DNA from 3 places in the Romboutsia sp. LXY-2 genome. Region 3 is predicted to be linked to each of the others. Evidence: riboswitches for the same ligand, from Rfam matches in the RefSeq annotation. Region 3 holds a riboswitch; each other region holds the start of a gene.
What was found. Region 3 has a riboswitch for lysine ahead of ACI48P_RS14355 (aspartate-semialdehyde dehydrogenase). Riboswitches for the same ligand answer to the same signal wherever they lie in the genome.
Positions count from the first base shown of each region.

Region 1 (5,259 bases), on a different contig from region 3:
CTTTTATAGAAATGTAAATGTTGGCAAAAATAAATATGATTTATTTATTGAATATAGAGACCAATACAATGAACTTAAACAAATATTAGTAGATATAGAGCTTAGTAAAAAGATTGATATATCTAAATATAAAAATATAAGTGCAGATATTTATAAATCAACGATTCCATTTTATGAAGTACCTAAAATTTTAGTAGTTACATCTGAAAAAGTTCAAGATATATCAACAGAAAACGTAAGTTGTGATATTGATTTCATTGATCCTAATTTTACTAAATTAGTTAATCATCTATAAACCTATTCTTTGAATAGGTTTTTTATATTTTCTTATAAAACGCTTTTATTTTATAAAAATCTGCAAAAGATAATAGTAGTGTTTTAGAAGAATGAGGTGACTTTATGGGCGAAATGAACACTGCAGCTGTAAGTTCGAATGAATTATTATTAATAATAGCTTCAATTTCAGTAATTGGTGTTATAGGTGGTTGGATAGGTGAAAAAATTAAAATACCTGATGTAGTTGTATTTCTTCTATTAGGTGTATTATCAGGACCAACATTTTTAAATCTTGTTAATATTGAAGCTTTTCCAACAGCAAATGAAATTATATTGACATTTGGTTCTGCATTTATACTTTATGAAGGCGGAAGAGAAATAAAGCTGAGAGTACTTAATAAAGTAAAAATAACAGTTGGGTTATTAGCTTCTATTGGTGTTGTAATAACCGCTTTAATAATAGGTATAAGCGCTTATTTTATTCTAGAGTTACCAATAGGAGTAAGTTTATTATTAGGAGCAATTGTATCTTCAACAGACCCTGCTAGTTTAATACCTGTATTTAAGCAAGTACAAATAAAAGATAAACTTAAGCAGACAATAATAAGTGAGTCAGCATTTAATGACGCATTTGGTGCTATATTGTTTACATCAATACTAACAGGAATAACCCTAACGGAAAGAGTCGGTGTAATTCATACTACTTTAGAGCTTGTATTTATGATAGTGATAGGTGTATTAGTTGGTACTGGTGTTGCACTTATAGGTATTGGATTATCATCAGATAAAAAATATGGTATATTTAATGACTATGGACCCATTATCTCTGTTGTTATAGTAATATTTGCTTATGAGATATCTGAAAGATTTGGTGGCAGTGGATATATGTCAGTTTTTATATCTGGCTTAATCTATGGAAATAAGAAGAGATTTGGGTTATGGATTCCAGATGAAAGCTATTTATCAGGAGTACATTTTAGAGAAAATATAGCTACAATTTCTAGAATGGCTATTTTTATAGTCTTAGGAACACATTTAGATATTAGTTCTTTAATAAAGTATGGTTGGAAATCTTTATTATTAGTTTTAGTGTTAATGCTTATCGCAAGACCTATTGTCGTAATAATGTGCACTACTATTGATAAAAAAGCTGCATGGACTTTAAATGAAAAATTATTTATGATGTGGGTAAGAGAAACTGGTGTTATACCTGCAGCCTTATCAGGAATAGTCGTATCTACAAAAGTATATGGTTATGAAGTTATATCATCTGCAGTTTTTATGACAATTATAGTTACGCTGCTGGTACAAGCTAGTACTACAGGCATTGTAGCTAAGAAACTTCGTGTGTTAAAGGATGATGAATAAAATTTATAATATACTATAAAAATTTTATTATATATTTAAAAAAATATAATTGTTGCAATATTTAAAACAATGTGATTTAATTATATTAATTAAAAATTAAGTAATGAGCCTAGGGTAGAGGCGCTGTAATTAATAGTACTTTTTTAGAGTTGGCAGACGTTGATGAAAAAGGAAAGGAATTATAGCCGAAGAAGATTTATTGGCAGATAAATTTTCTGGACTTACACATAACATGTGTAAGACTGTCACTTAAAAACTTAAGTGGTGAGCTACAAGGTTACTTTGAGTATGATTTCTTACGTCCAAAGTATACCTTTGGGCGTTTTTTATTACCCAAATTTCATTTTTAAGGGGGATATATATGGATATAGTGGTACTAAAATATGGGGGAAGCTCAGTTGCAACTACTGAGAAAATAAAATTAATTGCTGAAAATATTATAGATAGGAAAAAAATTAATCCTAAAATAGTTGTTGTTGTTTCTGCAATGGGAGACACAACAGATAATTATATAAGCTTAGCTAAAAACATTACAGAAATACCAAGTAAAAGAGAACTAGATGTTTTAATGTCAACAGGAGAAATGATATCAGCATCTTTATTATCGATGGCATTAAATTCTCTGGGATGTAAATCTATAAGTTATAGTGCATATCAACTTGATATTCAAACTAGTGGAGCACATGAAAAATCAGCAATTGATGATATCAATATAAAGAAAGTTCAACAAAAACTTGATGATGGATATATAGTGATTGTTACTGGTTTTCAAGGAATAAATGACCATGGAGATATAACAACACTAGGAAGAGGTGGTTCTGACACTTCAGCAGTTGCACTTGCAGTTAAATTAGGAGCAAAATGTGAAATATATACTGATGTAGATGGAATATATTCAACTGATCCAAGAAAGTATAAAGGTGCTAAGAAGCTTGAGGTAATAGATTATGAGGAAATGCTTGAACTAGCTAGTCTAGGTGCCCAAGTAATGCATTCTAGAAGTATTGAACTAGCACAAAAGTTTAACACAGAAATATATGTAGGACAGTCTTGTTCAGGTATTAAGGGTACATATATAAGAAGGGGAAATCAAATGAAATTAGAAGATAAAGTAATAACAGGTATAGCAACAAGCGATGAAGATATTTCAATTACAATAAAAGATTTAAACTTAGATGATGTATGCTCTTTATTTGAAGGAATAGCATGTAGTGGTATAAGTGTAGATATGATAAGTCAAACAGCGCCGATAGACGGAAAAACTTGTGTATCTTTTACCGTACCTAAAGATGATAAATTTGAATGTAGAAATATAGCGTGTGAATATGCAAAAAATGAAAATATATTTATTGACGAGAAAATAACCAAATTTTCATTAGTAGGATTAGGTATGAAAAACACTGCAGGTGTTGCTTCAAAGGTATTTAGAATTTTTAAAGAAAATGATATTGCCATAAAATTAATAACAACATCAGAAATAAGAATCACATGTGCTATCAATAGTACTGATAAAGAAAGGGCTTTAAATGAAGTAGGTAAAGAATTTAACATATAACATTTTTGGAGGAGAATATGAAATTACAGGGAACGATGAAAATCAATAATAACACATTGCACATTGGGGGGGTAAGTTGCCTAGAATTAGGACAGAAATATTCAACTCCACTTTATGTATTTGATGAATATTTAGTGAGAAAAAATTGTAGAGACTATGTAAATTATTTTAAAGTAAATGAAAATAAAAACAGAGTTGCTTATGCCGGTAAAGCATTTTTACCAATTTATATGTGTAAGCTTATAGATGAAGAAGGTTTATACTTAGATGTTGTATCAGGTGGAGAATTATATACTGCAAAAAAAGCAGGTTTTCCAATGTCGAAAGTATTATTTCATGGAAATAGTAAAACAGTAGATGAAATACAAATGGGTATTAATTTTGGAGTAGGAATATTTGTAGTAGACAATTTTTATGAACTTGACTTAATAGAAAAAATTTGTAACGAATCAGGTAAGTCTCAAAATATATATTTTAGAATAACTCCAGGAATAGAAGCTCATACACATGATTATATAAAGACGGGGCAAATAGATTCAAAATTTGGTTTTGCATTAGTTAATGGAGACTTACATAATGCTGTAAATAGATTGTCAAACTATAAAAATATTAACTTAGTAGGTCTTCATGCACATATAGGATCACAAATCTTTGATGTTGAACCTTTTTTAGATGAAGTAGATATTATGATGAATTTAGTAAAAGAAATTAAGGAAGATTATAATATAGATATAAAAGAGATCGATTTAGGTGGAGGTATAGGTGTATATTACACACAAAGTGATAAACCTAAAACTATAAAAGATTTTTGTGAAGCAATAATAAATAGAGCGGATTTAACTTGTGAAAAGTTAGGAATTGATATTCCAACATTAATTATTGAGCCAGGAAGATCTATTGTTGCAAATGCGGGTAGTACACTATATACAATAGGTTCTATTAAAGATATAAAAGACATTAGAACATATGTAAGTGTAGATGGTGGAATGACAGATAATATAAGACCTTCACTCTATCAAGCAGGATATGAGTGCACTATTGTGAATAAAATTGGTCAAGATAAAATTAACCAAGTAACTGTAGCAGGTAAATGTTGTGAAAGTGGTGATATCCTAATAACTGATACAGATATTATGGATATAGAAAGTGGAGATATTTTAATTACTACTTCTACTGGTGCATATGGTTATTCTATGGCTTCGAACTATAATAAAATTCCAAAACCAGCTGTGGTTTCTGTAAAAGATGGCAAGGATACATTAATTTGTAAGAGACAAAGTTATGAAGAGATACTCAATTTGGAATTAAATTTTTAAAAAAATTTACATTTAGAATCGTAATATAATTGCGATTCTTTTTTATATTTATGGGAATATTAAATGAAAGAACTTAATGACAAAAACAATTTTTATATAATATTTTTTGATATTTTTTGCTATAATACCAACAATTGTGATAAAATCATATTAGAAAACGAGGAGGGATTTAATGAAGCAAAAAATAGTTTTAGCTATAACATTAATATCAATTCTTCTTACAGGGTGTAATTCTAAAGAGGAAAGTACTTATTCGAATGATGGTAGAGTAGCTTTAGAAAACCATCAGTACGAAGATGCAATGAAGCTTTTATCATCAGCACTTGAAGAGGATAGTGCAGATGAACACTCAAGAGCTATGTATATGCAAGCGAGAAGAATGTTAAATGCTATTGAGTATGAGGAAATAAAAAATTATGAAAAAGCAATTAAAGAACTTGAATTTATAGAGAGCATAAAAGGCGGATCATCAACAATAAAAAGTGAAGCTACTAGTAAGAAAAAAGATCTTGAAAAACTATATGATGAGCAACTTAAAGCTGAGCAACAAAGAAAAGAAGATGCAAAAAATGTTGCTAATCAAGACAAGTATAAACTAGAGCAAGAAGCTTTAGAACTTGAAAGAAAAAAACAAGAAGCTCTTGAAAAAGAAAAAGCAGAACAAGAAAAAGAAGAGCAAGAGAAAGAAGATCAAGAGAAAGAAGAAAATGATAAGACTACAGAAAATCAAAGTAACAAAGAAGA
Region 1 is NZ_JBKFGI010000004.1:238,102-243,360, reverse strand. Features, by position in the region: gene ACI48P_RS09505 (hypothetical protein) at 1-295, shown strand, start outside; gene ACI48P_RS09500 (cation:proton antiporter) at 400-1,644, shown strand; lysine riboswitch at 1,752-1,924, shown strand; gene ACI48P_RS09495 (aspartate kinase) at 2,006-3,199, shown strand; gene lysA (diaminopimelate decarboxylase) at 3,217-4,515, shown strand; gene ACI48P_RS09485 (hypothetical protein) at 4,688-5,259, shown strand, end outside.
Region 1: another riboswitch for lysine. It lies ahead of ACI48P_RS09495 (aspartate kinase); the one in region 3 lies ahead of ACI48P_RS14355 (aspartate-semialdehyde dehydrogenase).

Region 2 (5,259 bases), on a different contig from region 3:
CATAGATGTTTGCTCAAAAGAGGTATTTATTATTTTACTTTTTTCTATTATTGCAAAGGAAATATCACAGTTTAAAAACTTTGCATAAATATTACAATTATTGAAACTAGTGGACAAGTTGTCTTTTCTATTTAGTGATGGAAGCTTATCACTATCTTTCTTAACCATAAAACAGTTTTCAAATATTACCCCACCACCACAAAATTCACAGTTATCAAAAACACATGCAACAAATCTACAGTCTATGAATTTTACATTATTAAATTTGCAGTCAATAAATTTTGTACAAACGATATCTTCTTTACAAATAATATGAAAATCTTCTTCTCCTAAAACTCCTTTTTTTCCAAAACTATCTCCTTCATAGCTTTTAAAACTGTATCTTTCACTAGGTGTATATCCACTTAGGGAATCTTTATGTTTCAATATATTATTATATAAGTTTTCATTGTTATGTTTTCTTTTATCCAACTGATTATTAACTTTAGCTCTTTCCTCTTTAAAATTTATATAAGCCATAGTTTACTCCTTCTTACTGTTTTCATAAATATATGTTTATTATGTTGTTTTTGAGTACTAATTATACTTTCGCTAATTCATAAGCTATGAAAATTATATTTTATTTATATAAAAAATTCGCTTTATATGAGCGACTTCGTCCGTTGCTCAAAATCTTTTTTAAGTTCAAAGCCAGTTTTTGATATTACTTATGTTCAGAAATTATCCACATTTTTCGAAGTATTATAATATACTTAAGCATAAAAAATGCCTTAGTAATTTACTAAGACATTTTTATATCATCTTATTTAATTATATATATACTATTCAGCTAACTCTAAGTCAGCTTCTTCTATTCTCTTACCAAGTATTTGAACTCCTACAAATACTGCAAGTAAGGCTAATGGTAATACTAAATATATAGGTAACCCAAGTCCAGCTGGTATATATCCAAATAAAATTGTAATCGCACCTACAAATAAAGCATATGGCATTTGAGTCTTAACATGTTCAATATGATTACATCCTGCACCCATTGAAGATAATATTGTTGTATCTGATATTGGAGAACAGTGATCACCAAATATGGCACCTGTTAATACTGCACTTGTACTAACTATTATGAATGACATTTCTGGGTTTATAGAATGTGCAAGTGGTACTGCTAATGGCATTAATATACCCATTGTTCCATAAGCTGTTCCTGTTGAGAAAGATATTATAGAACCTAATACAAATATTAAACTTGGTAGTAAGAATGCTGGGAATGATCCTGATAATAATTTTATTAAGTATTTTGCTGTACCTAATTCCTTTATTACAGAGCTTAACGACCAAGCAAGTAATAATATAACCCCTGTTATTACTAATGTCTTCATACCATCAACCCAAACATCTATTGCCTCGGATATTGTGAATATTTTTTGTCCTACAGCCATGATTATTGCAACCACACTTGCAAGTAAAGCTGATTGGAATAATGCTACAGATGCATCAGATGCACTAAATGCTTCTTTTATAGCTTCAAAAGAAAATGGCGAATTTGTAAATATTGATATTAAAGTGGCATCATCTCCACCCATGATACTTGAGTATCCACTATAGTAAAATGCAACAAGAGCCGCAGCAATTAATGTTCCTATAGGTATTATTGCATTCCATATACTTAATTTTACGCCCTCTTTTGGTTCTAAATCAGATTCTACAGACTTTTCATCTTTAGTTGATGATACTTCACTTCCAGTATTTCCTCTTTGTCTTGCTCTTATTTCAGCCTTTCTCATCGGTCCAAAATCTTTCATAAGTAAAGCAGATATTACTATAAAAGCAAGTATTAATATATTATAAAATCTATATGGTATAGTATTTAAAAATACACCAAATGCATTTGTTTCTAATCCTATACCTTGAAAAGCTTCACCTATTAATCCAACTTCAAGTCCAATCCAAGTAGATATTATTGCTAATCCTGCTATTGGTGCAGCAGTCGCATCTATTATGAATGCTAGTCTTTCTCTTGATATTTTCATCTTATCTGCGACAGGTCTCATCATTGGACCTATTATTAATGCATTTGCATAATCATCAAAGAAAACTAAAAGCCCTGCAAACCAAGTAATTAATTGAGTTCCTCTAGCACTTTTTGCTCTTTTTGCTAATGCTTCAGCTATAGCTTTTGCACCACCCATTTTTGCTACTAAGTTTATAACCCCCCCTATAGCTAAAACTTGTAGTATAATTCCTGCATTCCAAGGATCAGCAAGAGAATTTAATGCTCTATTTACTACATCTAAGAAAGATTGAACTAATGCACTAAATACATTGCTACCTGTGATATTCAAGATAAAACTACCTGACATAATTCCTATTAACAATGATACTACAACATTTTTCGTTATAAATGCTAGTGCTATTGCCACTAATGGTGGTATTAAAGTTAAAATACCAAATTTAGCTGCATTTGCCGCCTGAATATCTACTTCCTCAGCAAATCCTGTAGTTGATGATAATATTAAAATCATCGCTGTCATTAAAATAAGTCTAAAATTTCTTCTGTTCATGTTATTTCCCCCTTTTAAGTAATTGTAGTGAATATTTTTGAGGGTTTGAGTAAAATAAAAAGAGCCTTGAGATAACACTCAAGGCTCTATATTTTGTACATCAAATTAAACTATATAAGCATACAAAAACTTCCTTAAATGATAGCTCACCACAAAACAAGTTTGTGACAGTGATACATATATTTTATGCATCCCCAGTTATACAACCTTAAAGCTTCAGTTATACACTTCGGCGATAATTCCTTTCCTAGTAAATCATTGTGCTTACCTCATTACTAGTACTCTTAAGTACCGCGCCTCTACCCTACATTTTATTCACTTTTCTTATACTTATTAGTATATATTACCAAAACATATATTTCAATAGTTTTTTCAGAATATTTTACAAAAGCTGAATTTTTTATATTGTCCATTTAATTATATGTGGTATTATATAATGAAGTTTAAATTTTAATACAATCCTTAAAATTAACTATATTTTTGTAATATCAATTCATATCTTATAGTTTTTAGACCTTTACCATTTCATTATAAAATAAAGCAAAAATTCAATATCAGTTTTCAATCATAAGTTTTTTTACTTTTTAACCTTATTTTATCATTTACTTTTCTAGCAAAGAGTATATAATATTAAGTATAGAATTATTTTTAATTATCTGACATTAAGGAGATGTTTGTTATGAGAACGTATAGTTTTAAAGAATTTCAAATGATGTATGGTAAAATAAGCCCTTTCGAATTTAAGGATAAATTAATAGACTTAGCCAAGTACTCTGCTAACAAAAATAAGAGATGTGTATTGGATGCTGGCAGAGGAAATCCAAACTGGACTGCAGCTACACCTCGTGAGGCTTTCTTTACTTTTGGACAATTTGCGGTAAGCGAAACCAGATCAAATTGGGATCTAGGTGATTTAGCTGGTATGCCCCAAATTAACGGAATTGGTGATCGTTTTTATAAATATATAGAGGAAAATAAAAAAATGCCAGGATCTGATCTTGCTAAAAGGATAGTTGACTTCGGAGTAAACGTACTTAATTTTAATATAGATGAATTTGTTCATGAACTTGCAGATGGAATAATTGGAGATAATTATCCTTTTCCAGATAGAATGCTTCCTCACTGTGAAAAAATTGTTCATGATTACTTAATCCAAGAAATGAAATATGACACAAAAGTAGGCGGTAAAATAGATGTATTTGCAGTAGAAGGTGCAACAGCAGCTATGTGTTACATATTTGATTCATTAATGGCTAATGAACTTTTAAGAAAAGGTGATAAAATAGCTCTTATGACTCCTATATTTACACCATATCTAGAAATACCTCATCTTCCACGTTATAATTTTGAGGTAATAAATATTAATGCTGATGAAGTTGACGAAAATGGAAATCACACATGGCAGTATTCTAAGAAAGAACTAGAAAAACTTAAAGATACTTCAATAAAAGCTTTATTTGTAGTAAACCCAAATAATCCCGCTTCTATAGCTATAAACGAAGATTCATGCAACAACTTAGTTGAAGTAGTTAAAAACTATAATGAGGATTTAATGATAATTTCAGATGATGTTTATGGTACTTTTGTAGAAGACTTTACTTCTTTAATGGCTAAGCTTCCATACAATACTATAGGGGTTTACTCATACTCTAAATACTTTGGTGTTACAGGTTGGAGATTAGGTACTATGGCTCTCCATGAAGACAATGTTTTTGATAAAAGAATTAATGACTTAGATGAAGGTTTAAAAAAATCTCTTAACAAACGTTACGGAGATATGAGTATGAATCCATCAAGTATACCATTTATGGACAGAATAGTTGCTGATAGTAGACTTGTAGCATTAAATCACACGGCTGGCCTATCTACACCACAACAAGTTCAAATGGCATTTTTCTCTGCTTTTGCATTAATTGACTGCCAAAATTCTTACAAAGCCTTAAATATGAATATTTGTCATAAACGTCAAAAATTATTATATGATGCTTTAGGAATAGAAATTAAAGAAGATAAAAACAATGCTGCTTACTACACTCAGTTTGATATAGAAGAATGGGCTAATACTACTCATGGTGAAGGCTTAACTAAGTATATAAAAGAAAAATATTCACCAGTAGATGTATTATATAAATTAGCTTACGATTACTCTGTTGTATTATTAAGCGGAAATGGCTTCGCTGGGCCTGAGTGGTCTATAAGAGTATCACTAGCAAACTTACAAGATGAAGCTTACACAGAAATAGGTAATGCTATTAAAAAGATCTTAGACGGATACTATACTGAATATGAAAAATCAATAAGCTTAGTAGTATAAATAGTATGAGGTTTATCAAAATAATTTGATAAACCTTTTTATTTTCTATAAATTTATCTTTTCACAGGTTAAAATTATTTACTTAAGACTACTAATAAGTATTTTTAATATAATACTTTTCTAATAAACTTAACAGTATCTCTTCTGTGCCATCCATACCAATACTTTTGCTTATTTTATAGTGTTCATCATTAAATTTAGCTAATTCACCATGTTTCAAAATATATGGATTATTTGCTATATTCAACATGCCCAAATCCATTATAGAATCGCCGATTGAACTAAATTGACTTATATTTTCTTTGTTTATTATAAAATCAATGGCATTTTCTTTATTTATTCCTTTTGGTAAGAAATATATCTTTCTCCCACTTATGTAGTGTAGCC
Region 2 is NZ_JBKFGI010000001.1:5,304-10,562, forward strand. Features, by position in the region: gene ACI48P_RS00035 (pentapeptide repeat-containing protein) at 1-519, opposite strand, end outside; gene ACI48P_RS00040 (Na+/H+ antiporter NhaC family protein) at 822-2,558, opposite strand; lysine riboswitch at 2,693-2,868, opposite strand; gene aspD (aspartate 4-decarboxylase) at 3,238-4,872, shown strand; gene ACI48P_RS00050 (HAD family hydrolase) at 4,964-5,259, opposite strand, start outside.
Region 2: another riboswitch for lysine. It lies ahead of ACI48P_RS00040 (Na+/H+ antiporter NhaC family protein); the one in region 3 lies ahead of ACI48P_RS14355 (aspartate-semialdehyde dehydrogenase).

Region 3 (5,259 bases):
ACAACAGCGCCTATGTTAATAACAGCACCCATCATTATTACAGTATTATGACCTAATGTTACCATGTCTCTTATTATAGCACCTGGCTCTATTCTTGAGTGCTCGTGTAGATAGTTGTATAAAGGAATAGCTGAGTTTCTTCTATCATACTCAATGTGAATTTCTTCAATATGACTTTTTCTAGATTCTAATTCTTTCATTATTACTTCATAATCACCTATAAGAGTGTATGAACCATTTCCTCCAAAAACCTTAAAGCTTTCATTTCTTTTAAAGTTTACGAAAGTACCATTTACATAGACCTTAACGGGTGTAGCTTTCTTAGATTCCTTTATGAATTTTGCAATTTCATAAGCATCATTTAAATTTATCATGTGTGTATCCCCCTTTTGATTAGCTTAATTTATTTAACTTAACATGTTATCCATATTGTAGTATCCTGCTTCTTGGTTAACTAGATACTTAGCAGCTGTAATAGCACCTTTAGCAAAGATATCTTTAGATTGAGCTATATGTTTTAATTCAACTACTTCATCATGACCAGCAAATAAAACATCATGCTCACCAACAATTGTTCCACCTCTTATAGCGTGGATTCCAACTTCATTTTCTTTTCTTTTAGCTTCACGACCATAACGACCGTAGTTATTTTCTACATTAGGTAATACTTCTTTTATTGCATTTGCAATCATAATAGCAGTACCACTTGGAGCATCTACTTTTTTGTTATGATGTTTTTCTATTACTTCAATATCAAAATCATTTAATACTTTTGTAGCTTCTTTAACTAATTTTAATAATACGTTTACTCCTAAAGAGTAATTATAAGAATGGAATATAGGTATTACTTTAGAAGCCTCATATATTTTATTTAATTCATCATCGTTGTATCCAGTAGTAGCTATTACTAATGGTGTTTTGCTATTTAGTGCATAAGTTAATACATCATCTAATGCACTATGATGAGAAAAATCTATTATCACATGAGCAGACTCTTGAATATCTATCATTTTTTCATATACTTTAAAATTACTTTCACTTAGAGGTGGTTGAGAAACACCACAAACTAACTCTAAATTTTTATCCTCTTGAACGCATCTAGTTAAAACAGTTCCCATTTTACCTAAGCATCCACTAATTATTACTTTTAGCATATTCTCCCCCTAATTCAAATCCAAAGTTAATTAATTCTTGTCTTAGTTTATTAAGATTACTTTCACTCATTTCAGCTAAAGGAAGTCTTAATTTACCAACTTCAAATCCTAATAAATTCATAGCGGTTTTTACAGGTATAGGATTTACTTCAATAAATAAAGCATCTATTAATGGTTTCATACCAAGTTGAAGTTTTTTAGCACCTTCTAAATCGCCTTCTAAAAACTTGTAAACTAAATCATGAGTTTCTTTTGGACAGATATTTCCAAGTACGGAGATAACTCCACTGCCACCAACAGATAGTAATTGAAGTATAGAATCATCATTACCTGAGTATATAGCAAAATCATCTGATACTAATCGTGAAACTTCAGCAACTTGAGCTAAATCTCCGCTAGCTTCTTTAACAGCAACTATATTATCTATTTTAGCAAGTTCAGCAACTAAGCTCGGTTTTAAGTTTACACAAGTTCTTCCAGGTACGTTGTACATTATTATTGGAAGAGAAACACTCTTAGCTATTGTTTCAAAATGAAGTTTAAGACCTTTTTCGTTAGCCTTATTATAGTAAGGTGTAATAATTAAAAGCCCATCAACGCCTAGTCTCTCAGCTTCTTGGCTTAAATGAACTGAGTGCATAGTATTGTTAGAACCAGTACCTGCAATAACAGGAATTCTTTTATTAACTTTTTCAACCACATATTTTATTACAGCAAATTGTTCTGCATCGCTCATAGTTGTAGCCTCACCTGTAGTACCACAAACTATTAAAGCGTCAGTATGGTTAGCAATATGATATTCTACTAATTTACCTAATGTTTCAAAATCAATACCAGTTTCAGTGAATGGTGTAACCAAAGCAACTCCAGAACCTTTAAATAACATGTAATCAATCCCCTTTACATTAAAAAATTTATATCCATGTAATCTTATTTTATGTTTTTTATCTAATAGAGTGTCTTAAATTAAACTAATTTATAAGTTAACAATAATTCAGCTATTTGAACGGCATTAGTTGCGGCCCCTTTTCTAATATTGTCAGCAACTACCCATAAGTTAACTCCGTTATCAACACTAAAATCTCTTCTTATTCTTCCAACGAAAACATCGTCTTTATCATTAAATTCTACCGCTGTAGGATATTCATTGATAGATGGATTATCATATACAACGATACCTGGCGCATTATTTAAAGTTGAAACTAAATCACTTAATTCATATGAATTTTCAAATTCAACGTTAATAGATTCACTGTGGCCGTTTTTTACAGGTACTCTTACAGTAGTAGCAGTAACTTTTAAGTTATAGTCATCTAATATTTTCATAGTTTCATTTATCATTTTTAGTTCTTCTTTTGTATAACCATTATCAGTGAAAGTATCTATGTGTGGAAGGCAATTATAAGCTATAGGATGAGGATAGAAAGAATTTTGTTCCCCATTTATACCTTTTTCTAAATCTTGAATTCCCCTAACTCCAGATCCAGACACAGCTTGATAAGTAGAATATATTATTCTTTTTATTTTGTATTTATCATTAAGTGGCTTAAGAGGTACCATAGCTTGAATAGTAGAGCAATTTGGATTAGCTATTATACCATTATGATTTTTCACAACCTCAGGATTAACTTCAGGAACTACTAAAGGAACATTTGGATCCATTCTCCAGTGGCTAGAGTTATCCACGACAATAACTCCCTTAGAAGCAGCTATTGGAGCGTAAACTTTACTTATTTCTCCACCTGCTGAGAAAAGTGCAATTTGTATATCTCTATCAAAAACCTCTTCTTTTAGTTCTTCAACTATATAATCTCTTCCTGCAAAAGAAACAGTAGAACCTGCAGACTTAGAAGAAGAGAATAAGTATAAATTTTCTATTGGAAAGTTTCTTTCTTCTAAAACTTTTAAAAAAGTTCTTCCTACCATGCCAGTAGCACCAACTATAGCAACATTTACTTTTTTCATTAAAATCACCCCAATTTATAAAATATTAACCCCTTAAATAAAATAACCATTACATAATATATATATATTAAAGTAGAATAAAAATATACAAAAAAACGCACAAAGGAATACTTTGTACGTTTTATTTTTAATACGTTAAAGTAAACCTTGTAGCTCAACACTTAAGATTAAGTGACAGTATTACATATATTCTATGTAATCCCAGAAAATACCTTCGCACTTGTATTATCTTCGGCCACAAATCCTTTCTTCAATTATCAACGCCTGCCAGCTACTATTGAATACTTTTATTTATGGCACCTCTACCTTAGGTTATAATTATTAAAGTTAATTATTATTATTTTAGTACATGCTTTATAATAAAGCAATTAAAATTTTTAGAAAATTATGTTAAATTTTAAAAAATTATTTTTTTCCTAATAATGCATTTTCTACATCTTGAGCGTTTTCAGTAGCTATGAAATAAACAACATCTCCAACTACTTCTAACTTAGAATCTGCAACAGCAGTTGTATTTTCAGGACCACCGTAACCGTCAGCGAACATTTTTAATGAATTATCCTTGTAGCTTTCTATAGCTTTTACAACAGCGTCAGTGTCAGTAGTTTTTACTACTATAACATCTTGTAGCTTAACGTTTATCATTGCTTGATTAACAAAACCGTCTTCTACTTTGTCTTTTACTTCTTCAAATATCCAGTGCTCAGCTGCTGGTGATTCCATAGAAGGGTTTAGTAATACGTTAGCTTCTGTAAGATTAGTTTGCATTGTAGCTACATCTAAAGTCTCAGCTTCATCAGTCTTTCCACTACATCCTACAGCCAATGCCATAACACCTGCTAACATTGTAGCTGTTATTATTCTTTTTAGTTTTTTCATGTTCATCCTCCAAAACATATGTAATAAATATCCTTTTAGGTAGTGTATCAATTATAAGAAATATTGTCAATATTTAGCCAATGTATATCGGAAAAGGTTTACTTTGGTTGGAGAATCTACATTAATAGAAATGAACTAATAATATTAAAATATATATAGTGTATAAGTTGATTATAGTAATATATAATGTATTTATAATATTTAGAAAATAGTGTTAGTAAAATTGGGGTTCAATTGGGGGGGGGGAATTGAAGCATGGAATTGTTAAACATACAAAATGAAATGAAAAAACACAGGATAAGCCTTCATAACATAGGTGAAATAGGAAGACAAGAGTTTAAAACATCTAAATATATAAGAGATTTCTTAGATAAAATAGGTATAGAGTATAAGACTTATTTAAAAACGGCAACAGTAGGTGTAATAAAAGGGAAGAATCCTAAGAAAACAATAGCTTTTAGAAGTGATATCGATGGATTAGCCACACATAATGGAGTAGAACACTTATGTGGCCACGATGGACATATGTCTATATTATTAGGATTGATTCAATATATTAATGAAAATAAAGAATCTTTAAATGACAATATTGTGTTTATATTCCAACCAGCAGAAGAGGGACCTGGAGGAGCAGAAGATTTAGTTAAGGAAGGTATATTAAAAGAATATAATGTTGATGAAATATATGGTCTTCATATATATCCTGAAATTTTAGAAGGCTATGTTGGAATAAGAGAAGGATATTTTATGGCCCAGTCTGGAGAGATTGATATAGAAATAAAAGCAAAAAGTGCTCATGGAGCTATGCCTCAAAATGGTGTGGATGGAATAGTAGTAGCTTCAAATATTATAAATAGTTTACAAACTATAGTTTCAAGAAACATCGGCCCAATAGATAATGCAGTTATAACTATAGGCAAGATAGTAGGAGGCAGTATAAGAAACATAGTTGCAGAAGACGTACTAATGGAAGGTACTATGAGGACTTTTGATCCAAATACTTATAACACAATGAAAAATAGGATAATTGAAATTTGTAAAGGATATGAATTTGTATATAATTGCAAAATAAATGTAAATATAGTAGACTTTTATCCTGCTGTAAACAACGATAAAGACTTATGCAGAGAATTTATAAATGCTATTGGTGAAGATAAGATAGTAAGTTTAGATCCTCTAATGATATCAGAAGATTTTTCGTATTATCAAAAAGAAATACCAGGCCTATTCTTTATGTTAGGCTCTAGAAATGAAGAAAAAG
Region 3 is NZ_JBKFGI010000008.1:128,456-133,714, forward strand. Features, by position in the region: gene dapD (2,3,4,5-tetrahydropyridine-2,6-dicarboxylate N-acetyltransferase) at 1-374, opposite strand, end outside; gene dapB (4-hydroxy-tetrahydrodipicolinate reductase) at 408-1,154, opposite strand; gene dapA (4-hydroxy-tetrahydrodipicolinate synthase) at 1,135-2,040, opposite strand; gene ACI48P_RS14355 (aspartate-semialdehyde dehydrogenase) at 2,121-3,119, opposite strand; lysine riboswitch at 3,262-3,432, opposite strand; gene ACI48P_RS14360 (DUF4358 domain-containing protein) at 3,525-3,998, opposite strand; gene ACI48P_RS14365 (amidohydrolase) at 4,254-5,259, shown strand, end outside.